Regions from separate parts of the Pseudarthrobacter sp. PvP004 genome, predicted to be linked through region 2. Evidence: riboswitches for the same ligand, from Rfam matches in the RefSeq annotation. Region 2 holds a riboswitch; each other region holds the start of a gene.
The links. A riboswitch is a leader RNA that binds a small molecule or an ion and turns the genes downstream of it on or off. The one in region 2 is predicted to bind glycine.
Positions count from the first base shown of each region.

Region 1 (6,692 bases), 160 kb from region 2:
GAAGCCAGGCCGGCGGGGGTCAGTTCGCCTTCTTCAGCGGCGTCGGCGATGGCCTGCCAGAGGGCTGCAGCGGAGTCGTTGGCTACGAAGATCTCGAAGCCGTCTTCCCCGGTGTAACCGGTGCGGGCGAGCAGCAAGTCTTGCGTGCCGCCGTCGAACGTGAACGCTACTTCGACCGCCGCGTAGTACTTGAGTTCGGTGACCAGCGCATGCTGCTCGACGGGCACCAAGCGGAGGAGGATCGCTTCGGCGAGGGGACCCTGCACCGCGATCAGCGAGGTTTCAGCGGATGCGTCCTGGACCTCGACGTCGAACCCGGCCGCCCGCTCCAGTAACGCCGTGGCCACAACCTTCGCGTTGCCCGCGTTCGGGACCACCAGGAACTTCTCGGAGCCGCGGCGGTAGGTGATGAGGTCATCGATGATGCCGCCGTCTTCCTGGCAGATCAGCGAGTACTTTGCTTTACCGTCGGCCATGGCGGAGATCTTGCCCACCAAGGCGTAGTCGAGGAACGCGGCTGCCTCGGGACCGGTGACCCAGACTTCACCCATGTGGGAGAGGTCGAACAGGCCGGCGGACTTGCGGACTGCGTGGTGCTCGGCCAACTCGGACGAGTACTTGAGCGGCATCTGCCAGCCGCCGAAGTCGGTGAAGGACGCGCCGAGCTTCTTGTGCTCTTCGTAGAGAGCTGTGTAGTTCTCAGTCATTTGTGGGACCGTCCTAGTTCTCGAAGTCTTCGATCGGCGGGCAGGAGCAGACCAGGTTGCGGTCTCCGGCTGCGCCGTCAATGCGGCCAACGGGCGGGAAGTACTTGTCCTGCTTGAGGTGGTGGACCGGGAAGGCGGCCTGCTCGCGCGGGTACGCACGGTCCCAGTCAGAACTTACGACGGCGGCGGCTGTGTGCGGCGCGCGGCGAAGCGGGGAATCCTGCACGGAGAAGTCACCGGCAGCAACCTGGTCGATTTCCTTGCGGATGGTGATCATGGCTTCGATGAAGCGGTCGATCTCCACGAGGTCTTCGGACTCGGTGGGCTCCACCATGAGCGTGCCCGCGACCGGGAAGGCCAGGGTAGGCGCGTGGAAGCCGAAGTCGATGAGGCGCTTGGCAACGTCCTCAGCGGTGACGCCGGTCTTCGCGGTCAGTTCACGCAGGTCCAGGATGCACTCGTGGGCCACGAGTCCGCCTTCGCCGGTGTACAGGACCGGGAAGTGGTCGTTGAGGCGGGATGCGATGTAGTTCGCGGCAAGCAGCGCGGACTTGGTTGCCTCGGTGAGTCCCTGGCCGCCCATGAGCTTCACGTAAGCCCAGGAGATTGGAAGGACACCGGCGGAACCGAAACGGGAAGCCGAAATCGGGACGTCGTTGCCTTCGGTCCAGGAGGCTGCATCGCCGGGCATGAACGGTGCGAGGTGTGCCTTTGCAGCTACGGGGCCAACGCCGGGTCCGCCGCCGCCGTGGGGGATGCAGAAGGTCTTGTGCAGGTTCAGGTGGGACACGTCGCCGCCGAACTTGCCCGGCTGGGCCAAGCCAACCAGTGCGTTGAGGTTGGCGCCGTCGATGTACACCTGGCCGCCGGCCTCGTGGATGGCGTCGCAGACTTCCCGGACGTCGGCGTCGTACACACCGTGCGTGGACGGGTAGGTGATCATGATGGCCGAGAGGGCGTCCCGGTTAGCTTCGATCTTGTTCTTGAGGTCAACGTGATCGATGGTGCCATCGGGTGCCGTGGCAACCACAACCACCTTCATGCCGGCCAGGACTGCCGACGCTGCGTTGGTGCCGTGGGCTGAGGCGGGGATGAGGCAGACGTTGCGCTGCTCGTCGCCACGGGACAGGTGGTAGCCGCGGATGGCCAGCAGTCCTGCGAGCTCACCCTGGGAACCAGCGTTCGGCTGGATGGAGACTTGGTCGTAGCCGGTGATCTCGGTCAGCTGTGCTTCGAGGTCGGTGATGAGTTCACGCCAGCCCTCAGTCTGGGAATCCGGAGCGAACGGGTGGATGGAGGCGAACTCCGGCCAGGAGATGGCTTCCATCTCGGCTGTGGCGTTCAGCTTCATGGTGCACGATCCCAGCGGGATCATGGTGCGATCCAGCGCGAGGTCGCGGTCCGAGAGCTTGCGGATGTAGCGCAGGAGCTGGGTTTCGGAGCGGTGCGTGTTGAACACGGGGTGCTGCATGAAGTCGCTCGTACGCTCAACGGAACCTTCAAGCGCAAAGCCTTCAGCGGCTTCAGTGACCGAAGCGCCGAAGACATCAAGGAGACCGCCGACAATTTCAGATGTAGTGGTCTCATCGACGGAAATACCCAGAGTGTCAGCGTCGATGCCGCGCAGGTTGATGCCCTTGGCCTCCGCTGCGGCGATGATCTCGGCAGCCTTACCGGGGACGCGGACGGTGATGGTGTCGAAGAAGGAACCGTGAAGGACCTCGACGCCGGCAGCATTCAGGGACGCTGCAAGGGTACGGGCGTGACCGTGAGCGGTTTCGGCGATCGCCTTCAAGCCCTCGGGGCCGTGGTAGACGGCATACATTGAGGCCACGATGGCGAGCAGCGCTTGCGCGGTACAGATGTTGGACGTGGCCTTCTCGCGGCGGATGTGCTGCTCGCGGGTCTGCAGCGCCAAGCGGTAGGCGGGGACACCGGCGTCGTCCTTGGAAACGCCCACCAGACGGCCGGGCATGGAACGCTCCAGGCCCTTTTGGACGGCCATGTACGCGGCGTGCGGGCCGCCGAAGAAGAGCGGAACGCCCAGGCGCTGTGCGGAACCAACGGCGATGTCGGCGCCCTGCTCACCTGGAGGGGTGATGAGGGTCAGTGAGAGGAGGTCGGCAGCGACGGTCACCAGCGCGCCGCGTTCCTTGGCGTCAGCGATCACGGCGGAGTGGTCGAACACGCGGCCGGACACGCCGGGCTGCTGGAGGACGACGCCGTTGATGGCACCTTCCGGGAGGCCAAGGGAAAGGTCAGCGACCTCAACCTCGAAGCCGAGCGCTTCGGCGCGGCCCTTGACGATGGCGATCGTCTGCGGGAGGCAGTCTGCGTCGAGGACGGTCTTGCCGTCCTGAACGGCCTTGTTCTTGTTGGCGCGGCGCATCATGAGGACGGCCTCGGCAACCGCAGTTGCTTCGTCAAGTAGGGAGGCGTTGGCGATCGGCAGGCCCACCAAGTCCTGGACCATGGTCTGGAAATTGAGCAGCGCTTCGAGGCGGCCTTGCGAGATTTCCGGCTGGTAGGGGGTGTAGGCGGTGTACCAGGCCGGGGACTCGAGGATGTTGCGGCGGATCACCGGGGGCGTCACGGTGTCGTAGTAGCCCTGGCCGATCATCTGAACGGCGGTCTTGTTCTTGGAAGCGAGCTTGCGCAGCTCAGCCAGAACTTCAACTTCGCTCAGTGCGCCCTGAAGGGTGAGGGCAACATCTTGGCGGATGTCGTTCGGGACGGCGGTGTCGACCAGCGAATCGACGGTGTCGTAGCCGACGGACTTGAGCATGGTCTCAATGTCGGCCTGGCGGCGGGCGCCGATATGCCGATCGACGAAGGTGGTGGAGGCAGAACTAACCGTCACGAAGGAACTCCATTACTTGGGGCAGCGTTTGGGTACGCCACAGCGGCTGGGTTCCTCCCCGCTCTGTATTGGACCTGAGAGTTTCCGCGCGTTGCGTGAACAACCATCGCTTGCACCGTCGGTGAGCACAGCACTTTCACCCTGAGGTGGGTTCCGTGCCTGCTGCTTTCCAGAGTTGCCTCGCCGCGGCGGTGCGTGGGCCTGAGAGATTCCTGGGGAGGGTTTGCTCCTACGGCGCCTGCATCACTTGCTTGCAGGACTCTCCCGCCGCAGATCAAAGGCATGTTCAGTTGTGTGTGGGCACCGCGTTGGGCACGCCACAAGGGTTAATTGTCCTACGTCCGGGGCGCTGCAGCAAATGGATGAATCGCTACTTCCGTAGCCGTTCGAGGACTCCCAGCAGGATTTCGACGTCGGCCTCCCGCCCGGCGTTTCCGCCCTCCTGCCCGCCTTCAAAAATCGCATTGAAATAGAGGCCGTCGCCCATGTAACTCACAGCTTTGGCAACCTCGGGTCCAACATCCTCCGCCAGCACGTCCAGCCACCGTTGCTGGATAGCAGCAAACCTGCGGCGGGTTTCCTCGTGAGCCACCTCAGCCAGCCTGGTAGCGGCGACGAAGGCCCGATCCATGGGCGTATCTGCCCAGAGCGAGGACCTGATGAAGTAGGCAGCCGAACCATCCGGTGCTGCCTTCATCAATTCGGTATCTTCATCGGCGAGCAGGTCCAGGCGCTCCAAAAGGGCCGTGGTCAGCGCTTCCTTATTGGGAAAGTGGTACAGCAGCCCACCTTTGGACACCCCTGCGCGCTTGGCAACCGCATCGAGAGTGGCAGCCCGCTCCCCTACCTCAATAAGGAGGGCTTCGTAGGCATCCAGGACGGCATCCCGGGCAACTGGTTTTCGTGGCATAGGTACATCATTCCCTAAAGGCTTGGGGGGTTCCATTTGAAACTGTACCGTCTGGACGGTACAGTAAGTGACATGTACTCGCCGTCCTCAACCCAAGCACCCCGTTCCGCTCGTCCCGTTAAGGGCCAGGCAGCACCGTGGCGCGATTGGACGGCTCTGGCGCTCCTGATGTTCCCGGTGCTGCTGGTGGCCGTCGACAACACCGCGCTCACCTTTGCCCTGCCCGAGATTGCCCGATCCCTGGAGGTTGGCGGCGTCCAACTTCTCTGGATTGTGGACGCCTATCCCCTGGTACTGGCTGCGCTGCTGGTTTCCATGGGTAACCTGGGCGACAGGATCGGACGACGCCGGTTGCTGCTGATCGGCAGCACAGGCTTCGCTGCGGTGTCGGCTGCTACGGCATTCGCACCGACCGCGGAATGGCTGATTGCCGGACGCGCCGGCCTTGGCGTCTTCGGCGCCATGCTGATGCCCTCCACGCTCTCGCTGATCCGGAACATCTTTACCGACCCGAACCGTCGCCGGCTCGCGATCGCTGTCTGGGCTGCCGGCTTCTCCGGCGGTGCCGCCCTCGGTCCGATCTTCGGCGGTTGGCTGGTTGAACACTTCTGGTGGGGTGCCGTCTTCCTTGTGGCAGCTTTCCTGCTCCTCCCGCTCCTGGCTTTCGGCCGGGTCCTGATTCCGGAGTCCAGGGACTCCAACCCGGGACGCGTGGACGTGCCGAGCATCGTCCTGTCCGTTGTCACCATGGCTCCATTTGTTTACGGCATCAAGGAATTCGCGGTGCATGGCTTCGGAGCCTCCGCAGCAGCCTTCATGGGCTTCGGCGTGGTGATGGGCATCCTGTTCGTTCGCCGCCAGCAGCGGATCGAGAGCCCCATGCTCGATGTCGCCTTGTTCAAGAACAAGGTGTTCAGCACAGCCATCGTGGCCAATGTGCTGTCCCTCTTCTCCATGACCGGATTCATCTACTTCTTCGCCCAGCACCTGCAGCTGGTTGAAGGTCAGTCCCCCATGGAGGCAGGCATCGCGATGATCCCCGCCCTCCTGGCTACGGTCATCGCCGGCCTGCTGGTGGTACCGCTGGTCAAGCGCGTGCGGCCAGGGTCTGTTGTGGCTGCCGGGCTGACGCTGAGCGCCGTGGGTTATCTGATCGTCGTAGTGGGCGATCACGGCAGCGGGCCCGTGTTCCTGTTGTCGGCCCTGACCGTCCTGGCTGTTGGTGTGGGTGCCGCGGAGACCATCTCCAATGACCTCATCCTGGCTTCAGTGCCGGCAGACAAGTCCGGAGCGGCCTCGGCCATCTCCGAGACCGGCTACGAGCTGGGATCGCTCCTGGGAACCGCTGTACTCGGCTCCATCCTCACGGCGTCCTACCAGCACAACCTGATCATTCCGGACGGCATCTCGGAGCAGGCTGCCGGGAATTCCACGGAAACGCTGGCCGGCGCTGTTGATGCGGCGGCCGCACTTCCGGCCCCGTTGTCAGAGGCATTGACACATGCCGCCCGGACAGCTTTCGAGTCCGGTGTTCACATCACTGCGGCGATTGGGCTGGTACTGATGGCTGGTGCGGCAGTGCTCGCCGCCGTCGTGCTCCGGCGTGTGCCGAAGGCGCAGTAAAGGCACAGCGCCGACTGAAGCTTGACAGCTTCGGTCGGCGCTGTTTTTTGTCTACGCCGGCTGTCAGTCCGCACTGCTGTTCTTCGGCTCCAAGAAGTTCCGGGCTGCGGCCACCCCGGCTTCGAGGTCCCCGATACCCGGACCACAAATGGCCCCGAGTACTTCCACAGTGATGTTGGCCCCTTCACTGATGGCTGCCATCAGGTCCGCGGGTGCGGGAATGTGACGCGTGCCTGACCTTCGGCTGGCGTCACTGATCCAGTCAACAATCTCCTCGGCAAGGGCCTCGTCGGATTTCATCGGGAAGCCGACTGAAAGGAAGCCGTCCGCGTGGTCGTATTCGGCGCGGGCCCAGGATCCTCCTTCAAACCCAAAGACGAAACCGATCGGAACGCCCTCTCGCGGAAGGCCAGCGTTCCACCAGTCCGGGGTTTTGGCCAGCAAGTTCATTTCAACGTCCGAGTCCCCGCCGGTGCCGCTGAGCACGTTTTCGCTGGCCTCGTGGTCGTGGCCGTAGAGCAATGCCCTTTGGTCATCGAGGACGTCCATGGCCACCCAGTTGCCTCCGCCGTCGTCATGATACATATGGTTC
Region 1 is NZ_JAGINL010000001.1:2,970,489-2,977,180, forward strand. Features, by position in the region: gene gcvT (glycine cleavage system aminomethyltransferase GcvT) at 1-707, opposite strand, end outside; gene gcvP (aminomethyl-transferring glycine dehydrogenase) at 721-3,567, opposite strand; glycine riboswitch at 3,747-3,844, opposite strand; gene J3A64_RS13310 (TetR/AcrR family transcriptional regulator) at 3,938-4,477, opposite strand; gene J3A64_RS13315 (MFS transporter) at 4,550-6,100, shown strand; gene J3A64_RS13320 (hypothetical protein) at 6,164-6,692, opposite strand, start outside.
Region 1: linked by a shared signal. The riboswitch ahead of gcvP (aminomethyl-transferring glycine dehydrogenase) and the one ahead of cycA (D-serine/D-alanine/glycine transporter) in region 2 are both predicted to bind glycine.

Region 2 (6,692 bases):
GGTGACCCCTGCCGGAATCGCGGATCTGGAGTTCGGCGATCCTGTGGAAGCCATCAACCGGGTTGCCGCGAAGATCAAGGCCGACAACCTGGCAGACCTCATCATCGTGGAAAACCACGACGGCGCTGCTTCCGGAACACCCGAGGGCGCCACGTTGGAGCAGGAAGTTGCAGCCGGCGGGCCGTTCGCCAAGCTGGTCAACGAAACCACTCCCGACGTCGCCGCGATCTTCACAGGACACACGCACAAGGAATACGCCTGGGACGCTCCGATCCTGGACGCCAACGGCCAGCCCACCGGCAAGACCCGCCCCATTGTGCAGACTGGCAACTACGGCGAGAACGTGGGCAGCGTGACCCTCACAGTGGACACCGCAAGCAAGTCCGTGACCTCTTACAAGGCCGCCATCGTGGACCGGACTACCGAGACCGCTGAAAGCCTCGTTGCCACCTACCCGCGTGTGGCGGCAGTGAAAACCATCGTGGACAAGGCCCTCGCCCAGGCTGCCGAGATCGGCAACCAGCCGGTAGGCGCGGTGACAGCTGATATCACCACGGCCTTCACCCCGGATCCCGCCGGCGGCGCCCCCAAGCGGGACGATCGCGCGAACGAATCCACGCTCGGCAACCTGGTGGCGGACTCCCTGGTGGATACACTCAAGGCTCCCGAACTGGGTGCGGCGGAGATCGGCGTCGTGAACCCCGGAGGCCTGCGTAATGAGCTGTACTACGCACCGGACGGGACCATCACCTACGCCGAGGCCAACGCGGTCCTGCCGTTCGTGAACAATCTCTGGACCACGTCGCTGACCGGCGCTCAGTTCAAGACGCTCCTGGAGCAGCAGTGGCAGACCAACGCCGACGGCACCATTCCCAGCCGCCCCTACCAGCAGCTGGGCGTGTCCAAGAACGTCAACTACACCTACGACGCCGCCCGCGCCGCAGGTGACCGCATCACCGGCATCTGGGTGAACGGTGCTGTGCTCGATCCTGCCAAGCAGTACAGGATCGGGACGTTCAGCTTCCTGGCTACCGGCGGTGACAACTTCCGGGTCTTCAAGGAAGGGACCAACACCAAAGACACGGGCTTGGTGGACCGCGATGCGTGGATCAAGTACCTGCGCGAGCACAACCCTGTTTCGCCCGACTTCGCACGCCGTTCCGTTGCCGTGGCCAACTCCACGGCGGCTGAGGTCAAGGCCGGAGAGTCCATTACGCTGGCCATCTCCAAGCTGAACCTCACCTCCATCGGCAGCCCGGCCAACGCAACGCTGAATGCAGTGTTCGTCGATGGCAAGGGCTCGGAATCGGCACTCGGTTCGGTCCCGGTGACCGCGGGCACCGCCACGGTGGACCTCAAGGTTCCCGCCGCGGCAGCTGCAGGCACCGGCACGTTGGTGCTGACCGCCGTCGAGAGCGGAACCGTGGTGAAAACGCTGGTGAACGTGGCGGAAAGCGGCACCAACCCGCCGCAGTGCACCGCACCCGTCAAGCCGTCCAAGTGGTACGACATCGTGGGATGGATCCGGTACGGCTTTGCCTGGTTGGAGTACCAGAGGTGCCTGAGGGGCTAGCCGCCCCTGAGCCACAGGGCCGAGAGGCCAGTACCCGCGAGGCCGGTACAAGGCAGGACCCCTCACGATCTTCTTCGTGAGGGGTCCTGCCTTTGGTTTGCGGCCTTTTGGGCCTGCGCGGTTACTTGTTCACGGGTTCCGGTTCCCGGTCCCTTTCTGCATCCCGCTGGAGCTCAGCCTTGAACTCCTCGTAACGGGCCAAGTGCGCGGGACGGCGCCGGAGAATCAACCAGGCGACACCCAGAATGATGAACCACACGGGCGTGGCCAACAGGGCCGCGAGCGTGTCCGGTTGCGTGGTCAGAGCCCAGAGGACGAAGGCGAAGAACGCGAACACCACCCACACCATCACCACTCCACCGGGCATCTTGAACGCCGAGGACTCGTGCAAGTGCGGGCGGCGCTTCCGGAAGGCAAGGTAGCTCGCCAGGATGATGGACCAGACGAAGACGAAACACACAGCGGACACCGTAGTGACCATGTCGAACGCCTTGCCGATGTCCGAGCCGGCATACATGAGGACGACGCCGGACAGCAGCAGGATGCAGGACAGGAACAGGGCGTTGCGGGGCACTTTGCGTCCGGACAGCGCGCCGAAAACCTTGGGTGCGTCGCCTTCCTGCGCGAGTCCGAACACCATGCGGGACGTGGAGTAGATGCCAGAGTTTGCCGACGACATGGCCGAGGTCAGCACCACCAGGTTGACGATGGTGGCCGCTGCGCCGAGACCAGCGAGCGAGAACATGGCGATGAAGGGGCTATGTCCGGCAGCAAACTGGGTCCACGGGGTGACGGACATGAGGATGATCAGCGCGCCCACATAAAAGAGCAGCACGCGGATGGGGATGGAGTTGATGGCTTTGGGGAGGTTCTTCTCGGGGTCCTTGGCCTCGGCAGCTGTTGTGCCCACGAGTTCGATGCCCACGAACGCGAAGACGGCGATCTGGAAGCCGGCCACGAAGCCCATGAATTCATTCGGGAAGAAGCCGCCGTGGCTCCACAGGTTGGTGAAGCTGGCCGGTCCGGCGTCGGACTGGAAGCCGCTGAAAATCATGAATAGGCCAACGATGATGAGCGCCGCAATGGCCACAATCTTGATGAGGGCGAACCAGAACTCCGTCTCACCGAAGGCTTTCACGGTGGCGAGGTTCAGGAGCAGGAGGATGCCGATGGTGATCAGGCCCGGCACCCAGAGGGGCAGGGAGGGCCAAAGTTCCTGGGAATACCCCGCGATTGCGATCACGTCCGCGATCCCGGTGATCACCCAGCAGAACCAGTACGTCCAGCCGGTGAAGAAGCCGGCCCACGGTCCCAGGAGGTCGGCGGCGAAGTCGCTGAAGGATTTGTAATTGAGGTTGCTGAGCAGCAGTTCGCCCATGGCGCGCATAACGAAGAACAGCATGAAGCCGATGATCATGTACACGAAGATGACGGATGGGCCGGCAGCGGAAATGGTCTTGCCGGATCCCATGAAGAGGCCGGTGCCAATGGCTCCGCCGATGGCGATGAGCTGGATGTGGCGGTTGCTGAGTTGTCGCTCGAGGTGGGGTGAATCTGTGCCGGTGGAAGGCGGGCGCTGAATCGTCAAAGGAACTCCATCGTTCAGGCGGCACGGGGTGCCACATTGATTCGGGTTCCTCCCCGCTCTGTACGTGGACCTGAGAGTTTCCGCCTTCCTGCAGGGCAGGAAGGCTTGCACCTTCGGTGAGCCCGGTGACCGGACTGCTTTCCAGAGTTGCCTCGCCGCGGCGGTACATGGGCCTGAGAGATTCCTGGGGAGGGTTTGCTCCTACGGCGCCTGACGGGATGTACCGGCAGGACTCTCCCGCCGCAGATCAAAAGCGCGCACACCCAAGTGGGTGATGCAGCTCACACAGTAGCCAAGGTCGGGTAGAGGTGCAACCCCACGTCCCTAGCGGCCCAGAATGCTACGCGCAATCTCATCAGCATCGCGGAGCGTCCGCTGGCCGCTCGCGTAGGCGGGTCCGGTGCGCGGCCTGGCCTCGGCAGCGATGGCTGTCCCCCACTGCGAAGCGGACAATTGCAGGCCAAGGACATACAAGTTCCTGGTGATGGATCCGTTGGCAGCCAGAGGCCTGTAAGGATGGGGTTCCACGTCCAGGCCGGTGGTCTGCATGGGCGTGCCCTCAACACTCATCATGATCTTGGTGCGGACCAGCCCGTCGGACATGAGCTGTTCCAGCAGCGGCGAGAGGTTGATGCCCACCCTGTTTGCCGGCGACATCGCCTCGATAAGCGTCCGCGCTTCAACCGGACCGTCGTGAACCCACGGCGAAACCGCCCGGAACAGCTTGGCACCCCGGTCCACACTGAACTTCGGATCCGGTCCCACGAAACTTACGACGCCGGCACGCGCCAAAGCGGCCAACTGCTCCGATCGCAGGGCTGGCGCTCCGCTGGCGAGGCCTTCCACGAACGACTCGAACCAGCCGCGCAAACCCGCCAGCCAGGACTCATCGGTGATTCCGCCATCCGCCACGACGGATTTGAGGATGGCCCGGCCGGTGTGGAGGGCGCCGATGGCCATCTTGACGGGGTCCGCCTCGCCAAGCGCAGATCGTCGGGCATCATCATCAAGGTAGGCCGTGATTGCGGCATCCAACTCGCTCCGGGAAGCAAAGGTACGGCCTGCGAGCGGCGCCGCGAGCCCTCTCAGGTTCAGCCGGCGGGAGGTAACAACGTGCTTTTCCACCACGTCTCCCACCTTTATTTCCCAGTTCGCCGTAGTGTGCGCATGTGGTTGGAGCGCGTCCTCCAGGTCAGCCAGGAACTGTGCGGGGTCCTTGATCGCGGCGGGCTGGGACCGTGCAAGCGTTGAATAGTAGGCCCAGAGTGCATCACGGTGAAGCAGAGGCCAAAGGTCATGATCGAAGCCCGGCTGGATACCCGCTGCACGGAACCGGTCCACGGCATCTTCCGTCAGGTAGCGCATGGTGATGCTGCTGGGGTAGTAGCCCGCCAGCCCCGCCTTGGCACGATACGGGGTGCCCCTGCGGGACGCAGCAATGATCCGGGGCTCCCTGCCCGATGCCCGGTACTCGAGGATGCCCGCGCCGGGCGAACCAGCCTCAACGAACTTGCCGCCGCGGGCCTCCGTCAACTGGCCCATGACATCGAAGAAGTTCAAGCCCATGCCGCGGACCAGCACGGGCTCATTGTCCGGAACAGCCTGCCAATCAACGTCAGCCGGCGGAGCAGGCGGGAAGTACAGCAGGCCCTGTTCGTCCGCGGCACTCTTGAAGGACCGCTGCTCAGGGTTCAGCCGGGACTCGATGTGGCCCAGGGCGAGGACCACGGAACCGGCGGTGAGCGTCGCACCGCTGGCGAGTTCGACGTCGAACCCGTCCGCTACGGGGCGCGCAGCAACGGCGAGCGTCTCATGGAAGGTGACCTTGACGCCGTCGGGGAGCCGTTCCAGCAATCCGTCCAGAGTCTGGCGAAGGTAGCGCCCGTAGATCGCGCGGCTGGGAAAGTTGTGCGATTCGAGGGTGGAAAGCTCCGCCTTTTCGGCGTCGTTCAGTCCCATGCCATCACGACGACGGGCCTCACGCCATTGATCGAACGAACCACCCGCGAGCGGCGGTGCGAGCTGGGGGTCCTCCGGAATAAGCGTGGGATAGAACGACTGGGTGTTCATGAGGAACAGTCGTGACTGCTCCGGCTGCCACACATGACCCGAACCGGCCGGATAAGGATCCACAACGTCGATGTGCAACGTGGTGCCGTGCGGGCTGTCCGCAGCCCAATTCGCGAGCAACCGCTCAAGGACACTGGTGCCCCGAGGGCCGGCCCCAATCAGGGCAACACGGTTGGTTTGGGATTTAGCCACGCTCAAGCCTAACTTCTGCGTGACTTGCTTACCGTTGAACAGTGTTGCTTGGATGGGGCGATGACCACCACAGAAGCTGATCCGACGCCACTCCCCGAGAATGACGCTGCGCCGGCCTCCGGCCCCCGCCACGCAGCGGACGTCGCGCCCGAACCCACGGACGAAAACGTCTGGCTCGAGGACATCCACGGCGAAGAGCAGCTGGCGTGGGTCCGCGAGCAGAACGCCCGCACCGAGGAACTCTTGGAGGACGCCGAATATGAGGCCGTTGAGGCCGGCATCCTGGAGGTCCTCGACTCCACCGATCGCATCGCAATGGTCTCCAAACGAGGCGATTTCTACTACAACTTCTGGAAAGACCAGGAACACCCCAAGGGCCTCTGGCGCCGCACCACCTGGGAAAGCTACCTCACCGAAGAACCCGAGTGGGACGTTCTGCTGGACATCGACGCCCTCGCCGCCGCTGAAGGCGTCGAGTGGGTCTTCCACGGCGTTGGCTTCCTCCGTCCAGCCGACGGCTCCGAGTACCGCCTGGCCATGGTTTCGCTATCTCCCGACGGCGGCGACGCTGACCGCCACCGCGAGTTCGACGTCGAATCCCGCACCTTCGTGGAGGGTGGCTTTGATCTGCCCACCGCCAAGGGCAACGTCAGCTGGCTGGACGCCGACACTTTGCTCGTATCCAGCACAGCCGAAGGCCTGCCAGCAACTACCTCGTCCTATGCGCGGACCGGCGTGAAGCTCCGCCGTGGCCAGTCCCTTGCCGACGCCGAGCGCCTCTTCGAAATCCCCGAGGACCACATGCTGGCCATGGTGGCCCACGACTCCACGCCTGGCTACGAGCGGACTTTCGCCGTGGACTACATCGACTTCTACAACCGCAGTACATCGCTGCTGCGCGACGACTCCTGGGTGGTCATCGACGTTCCCACGGATGTGAACATCAGCGCCCACCGGGATTGGCTGCTGTTCCGTCCGCAGAAGGACTGGGATGTTGCCGGTGTTCTCTACCCTGCCGGGTCCTTGCTGGCCGCGGACTTCGAGTCCTATCTGGCAGGGACCCGTTCACTGCTGGTCCTGTTCACGCCGGATGCCCACACGTCGCTGCAGTCGTGGAGCTGGACCAAGGACTACCTCCTGCTGAACCTCCTGCGCGATGTGTCCTCCGAGATCCGGGTGCTGGACCCATCCCGTCCCGACTCCGAAGGCGGCTGGACGTCCACCGTCCTGGACGCGTGCCCGCCCCTGCACGACGTCAACGCCTACGCC
Region 2 is NZ_JAGINL010000001.1:3,129,602-3,136,293, forward strand. Features, by position in the region: gene J3A64_RS14040 (ExeM/NucH family extracellular endonuclease) at 1-1,573, shown strand, start outside; gene cycA (D-serine/D-alanine/glycine transporter) at 1,695-3,161, opposite strand; glycine riboswitch at 3,313-3,411, opposite strand; gene J3A64_RS14050 (FAD/NAD(P)-binding domain-containing protein) at 3,486-5,423, opposite strand; gene J3A64_RS14055 (prolyl oligopeptidase family protein) at 5,484-6,692, shown strand, end outside.

Region 3 (6,692 bases), 1.1 Mb from region 2:
TCCCCATGAAGCCGACCCAGTTGAAGTTGCCCTGCTCCAGGAAGCTGGCCGGAAGGCCATGGACCAGGAGGATCCACCCAAAGGCCAGCAACAAGGCCAGACCGGCCGCGACACTCAAAACGCGTGCGTAGGCATGGATGAGCCGGTAGCCGAAAATCGTGGCGATAACGCTGACCACACCGATGATGACGATGCCCGCGTCAACGCTGATGCCGGGACTGACGGCCGCCATTGCTTCGCCGCCAAACACCAGGTTCGCCGCGAAGAATCCGACGTACATGATCACCACGATGACCACGATCAACAGTGCCCCGAACGACCCGAACTGGCCACGGGTCTGGATCATTTGTGCCACACCCAATTGCGGTCCTTGGGCAGAGTGCAGCGCCATGAAGATGCCGCCCACAACGTTGCCGATGATGATGCCCACGATCGCCGGAACAAAGCCCAGGCCGAACACCGTAGTGGCGAGTCCGCCGGTCACGATGGTCATGATCATGATGTTGGAGCCGAACCAGATGGTGAAGAGGTCCCGGGCCTTGCCGTGGCGCTCGTTGGCCGGGATGGGCTGGATGGTCTTGTCTTCCAGCCGGGGAACCTCAGCGGTGGGCGCGGTGCTCATGACGCGGTCCGGGATGCCGAAGCCAGTTCGCGGCCAGCGGTGGCCTTGCTGCGGTTCACCATGAGGCCGAGAAGGTCGAAGACCAGGGTGGCCGCGGCGACCGTGGTGATATCAGCGTGGTCATACGCCGGGGCGACCTCAACGACGTCGGCACCCACGATGTTGATGCCGTTCAGTCCGCGGAGCAGGGCAAGGAGTTCGCGGGAGTGGAGCCCGCCCATCTCCGGGGTGCCGGTGCCGGGTGCGAACGCCGGATCCAGGACGTCGATATCGATGGAAACGTACACCGGGGTATCGCCCAGCCGGTCCTTCACCCGCTGAATGGCCGCCGGGACCCCAATAACGTCCAGGTCCGAGCAACGGATGATCTGGAAGCCGAATTCGTGGTCGCGGAGGAAGTCGTTGCGGTCATAGACCGGGCCGCGGATACCCACGTGCATGGACTTGTCCTCCACAAGGAGGCCTTCCTCGAACGCCCGACGGAAGATGGTTCCATGCGTGATGGGCTGGTCGAAGTAGGTGTCCCACGTGTCCAGGTGGGCGTCGAAATGCAGCAGTGCCACCGGACCATGAACCTTGTTCAGCGCTCGCAGCATGGGCAGGGCGATGGTGTGGTCGCCGCCGATCGAGATGAGTCGCTTGTCCTCGCTGAGCCCGTTGCCTCCGCTGATCAGGGGCAACGCCTGCTCCTCGATCTCGCGGACTGCCCTAGTGATGTCGTAGGGGGTGCAGGCAATATCGCCGGCGTCCACCACTTGGGCTTCGTATACCGGTTCAACGTCGAGCTCCGGGTGATAGCCCGGGCGGAGGAGCCGGGAGGCCTCGCGGACTGCGGCAGGGCCGAAACGGGCGCCCGGCCGGAAGGAGGTTCCGCCGTCGAACGGTACTCCTACGATCGCGATGTCGTAGTCCGGGACGCGGTCGATTTGGGGGAGACGGGCGAAGGTACCGAGTCCTGCATACCGGGGAACTTTGGTTGCGTCGACAGGGCCGATGGGCTGATGCGTTGCCATTGAAGAATCCTTGGGGTGAGGGGTGCTCGCCGTTGAGCGGGAAGTAAGTAATTCCATTCTTGGTGACGCCGATCACTCCGAAAAGCGCTACATTGACTACAAATGGTCGAGGCGTTTAGACGAATGTCTAAGAGGTGCCTGAAATGGCGCCAACCCCTCAGCGAACGCAAGGAAAACAGGACCCCGCATGGCAATCACCGTGGCTGAACTCGTGGCCGAGCCTCAACTCGGGCTCACACTCCTGGCAGGATCGGCGGGCCGGGACAACCGCATCACCTGGGCCCACACCTCGGATCTGCCCAGATTGTGGGAATGGGTTACAGGCGGCGAGCTCATGATGACCAACGGCCTGTCCATCCCCCCAGACGCGCAAGGTCAGGTGGCGCTCGCAGAGGCCTTGGTGGACAGCGGTGCCAGCGCCTTGGCGATCGGTGAGAAGATGCACGCGCCGCCCCTCACCGCGGAATTCCTGGCGGCGTGCGAGCGGCTGCCGTTGCCACTGGTCAACATCCCGTATCCGCTGCCGTTCATCGCAATCGCCCGGTCGGTTGCCGAGTCCTCACTGCTCGAAGAATCGCGCCGGCTGCGGCAGACGGCCCGCGTCTACGATCTGCTCCGCACCGCCGGAGCTTCCGAGGACCATTGGCAGAGCCTGGTCCAGCGGCTGGCAACTGAGCTCGACGCAAACCTGTTCGTGGTGGACCGACGCTGCCTCCATCCCTGGCATCCGGACGGGCAAACGCTGCCAGAGTTCCTTGCCGAGGAATGGGCTCCGCTGTCCGGGCAGGTGTCCCTCGCCGGAAAGAACTTCCAATGGCACCGCATCCGGGGCCGGCACGTGCTCACCATGGACATTCCCACGCATGCCAATGCGCTCCTGGTGGTGCTGCCCAACAGCGAACCGCACCCGGACGCCGTCGTACTCCTTCACGCCGCAACCGTGTTGGGACTACAGCTTTCGCGCATCGTTTTGTCGCTGGAAGGCCGCCACCGGCTGGCCGGCGAGTTCCTCCTGCAGGCAATGGACGGACGCTTGGGCGCGGCCGAAATGGAGAGCCGGCTGGCAGCTTTCGAGGTTTCGCCCCAGGATTTCCTGCTCGCCTCGATGTCCGCCGGCGGCGGAGACAGACAAGCGGACGACGGCGACAGGCTGGCCAACGTGCACATCGAACTGTGGAGGCACGGGGTTGCGTCGGCGTCGTTGAAGCGAAACAACAGGCTCCATGTGGTGGTCCCGGCCGACGTCCCTGACCACGTCCTGGCGCACTGTGCCGGGGCGGATGCTGCGATCGGGATCAGTGCGCCGGCGGCCGTTGCCAACATCCAACGCGCACTGCAGGAATCCCTCTGGGCGCTTGGCTCCGCCCGTGCCAACAAGCTGGCGCTGGCCCGCTATGCGGAGGGGCCGTCATGGCTGGGGCTGACGGGTTTCGAGGAGGGAACGGCGCTGGTTCGGCGGCTTTTAGGCCCGATTTTCGACTACGAGCAGAGCCAGGAGGGCGATCTCCTCGTCACGCTCAGGACGTATCTGGACTCGCAACGGTCCTGGCAAAAGACCGCAACGGCGTTGTTCGCGCACCGGCAAACCATCATCTACCGGATACGGAAAATCGGCGAGCTGACGGGGCTGGATATGGGTGAAACGTCCACAGTTGCCCAGCTCTGGTTCGCGCTGCAAATCCATGAGGCGATGCATCAGTAACTTCACCTTGCTTGCGCTTTTTCAAAACAACCAGCTATGGTGTGAAGCGTGTCACTCACGGTGACGCAACGCTTTTGATCTGCGGCGGGAGAGCCCTGCCGGTACATCCAGTCAGGCGCCGTAGGAGCAAATCCTCCCCAGGAATCTCTCAGGCCCATGTACCGCCGCGGTTAGGCAACTCTGGAAAGCAGTCCGGGTAACCGGGCTCACCGACGGTGCAAGCAGGCAACCATTCCTGCGGAATCTCTCAGGTCCAATACAGAGCGGGGAGGAACCCACATCATCGAGCGCTCACTGGGCGCCTGAATCATGGAGTTCCTCTTGACTGTTCAATCAACCCCCACCGCCTTCGCGGACCGGCACATCGGCGCCCGTCGCCAAGCCGATGTTGACACCATGCTCAAGGCCATTGGCTACGACTCTGTCGACGGCCTGGTAGACGTCGCGGTCCCCGATTCGATCCGCCAGGACACTGCCCTGAAGTTGCAGGACGCCCTCACCGAGGTGCAGGTCCTCGCCGAGCTGCGCAAGCTCGCGTCCAAGAACAAGACCGCCGTCCAGATGATCGGCCAGGGCTACTACGACACCGTGACGCCGCCGGTCATCCGCCGCAACATCCTGGAAGCTCCCGCTTGGTACACGGCTTACACCCCGTACCAGCCGGAAATTTCCCAGGGCCGCCTCGAAGCGCTGCTCAATTTCCAGACCATGGTGCAGGACCTCACCGGCCTGCCCGTTGCGAACGCTTCCCTGCTGGACGAAGCCACCGCCGTGGCCGAGGCCGTGTTGCTCATGCGCAGGGCCAACAAGAACCAGACTGCCAAGGACGGTAAGACTGTCCTGGACTCCGACCTCCTCCCGCAGACCATCGCGATCGTGAAGGGTCGCGCTGAGGCGTTGGGCTTCGAGGTGGAGATCGCTGACCTTTCGGCCGGCCTTCCCGACGGCGACATCAATGGCATCGTGCTCCAGCAGCCGGGCGTTTCGGGCCGAGTCTTCGATCACTCCGTCGTGATCGCCGACGCCAAGGAACGCGGTGCGCTGGTCACCGTCGCGGCTGACCTTTTGGCGCTCACCCTCATCACGCCCCCGGGCGAGCAAGGTGCGGACATCGCCGTCGGAACTGCGCAGCGCTTCGGTGTCCCGCTGTTCTTCGGCGGCCCGCACGCGGCCTACATGGCGGTCCGCGAAGGCATGGAGCGCACACTTCCCGGCCGTATCGTGGGCGTTTCCAAGGACAACGCAGGCGTCCCCGCGTACCGTCTGGCCCTCCAGACCCGCGAGCAGCACATCCGCCGCGAAAAGGCGACGTCCAACATCTGTACAGCGCAGGCCTTGCTGGCCATTGTCGCCTCGATGTACGCCGTCTACCACGGTCCGGAAGGCCTGAAGGCGATCGCCGAAACCGTTCACGGCCATGCCCGCACCCTTGCCACAGCGCTGAAGAAAGCTGGCCGGGAACTTACGTCCGAGTCCTTCTTCGACACCCTCACAGTGCGCGTCCCCGGCAAGGCTGACAAAGTCATCGGCGCCGCCGAGGCACGCGGCATCAACCTGCGATTCATCGACGCCGACACCGTTGGGGTGAGCATTGATGAAACCACGACGCCGGAGGTCCTCTCCGCGGTGGCCGTCGCCTTTGGAGCCGGTCCGGTAGGGGACGCAGCAGGGTTCGAACTGCCCGCAGACGTGGTCCGAAGCAGCGACTTCCTGCAGCACCCGGTGTTCAACACGCACCGTTCCGAGACGCAGCTGTTGCGCTATATCCGCAGGCTGTCCGACCGGGACCTCGCACTGGACCGCACCATGATTCCGCTGGGTTCGTGCACGATGAAGCTCAACGCAACCGCTGAAATGGAAGCCATTTCCTGGCCTGAGTTCGCCTCCATCCACCCGTTCGCTCCGGACCACCAGACAGCGGGTTGGCGGGAACTGATCGAAGACCTGGAAGCCGACCTTACCGAGATCACGGGCTACGACCAGGTCTCCATTCAGCCGAACGCCGGTTCCCAGGGAGAGCTGGCCGGCCTGCTGGCCATCCGTGGATACCACCTGTCCCGTGGTGACCAGCAGCGCACTGTCTGCTTGATCCCCGCGTCGGCCCACGGCACCAACGCCGCGTCCGCGGTCTTGGCCGGGATGAAGGTTGTGGTGGTGGCCACGGCTGCCGACGGCACCATCGATCACGCAGACCTGACCGCCAAAATCGAAGCCAACAAAGACGTCCTGTCCTGCATCATGATCACTTACCCGTCCACGCACGGCGTGTACGACGCCGACGTCCGCGAAGTCTGTGACGCGATCCATGCAGCCGGCGGCCAGGTGTACGTTGACGGTGCGAACCTGAACGCGCTGGTTGGCCTGGCCCAGCCGGGCAAGTTCGGCGGCGACGTATCGCACCTGAACCTGCACAAAACCTTCTGCATCCCGCACGGCGGCGGCGGACCGGGCGTTGGCCCTGTTGCTGCGAAGGCACACCTGGCTCCGTTCATGCCGGGCGACGCGAACAAAGCAGCGCACGAGGAAGGGCATGGCGTAGCCATCTCGGCCTCACGTTACGGTTCCGCCGGTGTGCTGCCGATTTCCTGGGCGTACGTGAAGCTCATGGGTGGCCAAGGCCTCACCGACGCCACGAAGTCCGCGCTGCTCGCCGCCAACTACGTTGCCTCCCGCCTGGACGAGCACTTCCCCGTCCTGTACACGGGCGAGGGCGGACTTGTTGCCCACGAGTGCATCCTGGATCTGCGTGAACTGACCACCCGCACCGGAGTTACCGCTGAAGACGTGGCCAAGCGCCTCATCGACTTCGGATTCCACGCCCCCACGCTCGCGTTCCCGGTTGCGGGCACGCTCATGGTGGAACCGACCGAGTCCGAGGACCTTGCCGAGATCGACCGCTTCATCGAAGCCATGATCACCATCCGCGCCGAGATCGAGCAGGTGGCCAGCGGTGATTTCACTCTTGAGAAATCGCCGCTGCGCAACGCGCCGCACACAGCTGCCGCCGTCGTAAATTCCGGCTGGGACCGCGACTACACGCGCGAGCAGGCAGCATTCCCCGTCCACCACTTGAAGCAGGACAAGTACTTCCCGCCAGTTGGACGCATCGATGGAGCTGCCGGTGACCGCAACCTGGTGTGCTCCTGCCCTCCGCTCGAAGACTTCGAAAACTAAGGACTCCCGACATGTCTGAGAACTACACCGCTCTCTACGAGCAGCACAAAAAGGCCGGCGCTTCCTTCACGGACTTCGGCGGCTGGCAGATGCCGCTGAAGTACGAGTCCGAACTCGCCGAGCACCATGCCGTCCGTAACGCGGCGGGCCTGTTCGATCTCTCCCACATGGGCGAGGTTTG
Region 3 is NZ_JAGINL010000001.1:4,227,684-4,234,375, forward strand. Features, by position in the region: gene J3A64_RS19260 (cytosine permease) at 1-622, opposite strand, end outside; gene speB (agmatinase) at 619-1,635, opposite strand; gene J3A64_RS19270 (PucR family transcriptional regulator ligand-binding domain-containing protein) at 1,823-3,337, shown strand; glycine riboswitch at 3,413-3,511, shown strand; gene gcvP (aminomethyl-transferring glycine dehydrogenase) at 3,659-6,511, shown strand; gene gcvT (glycine cleavage system aminomethyltransferase GcvT) at 6,523-6,692, shown strand, end outside.
Region 3: linked by a shared signal. The riboswitch ahead of gcvP (aminomethyl-transferring glycine dehydrogenase) and the one ahead of cycA (D-serine/D-alanine/glycine transporter) in region 2 are both predicted to bind glycine.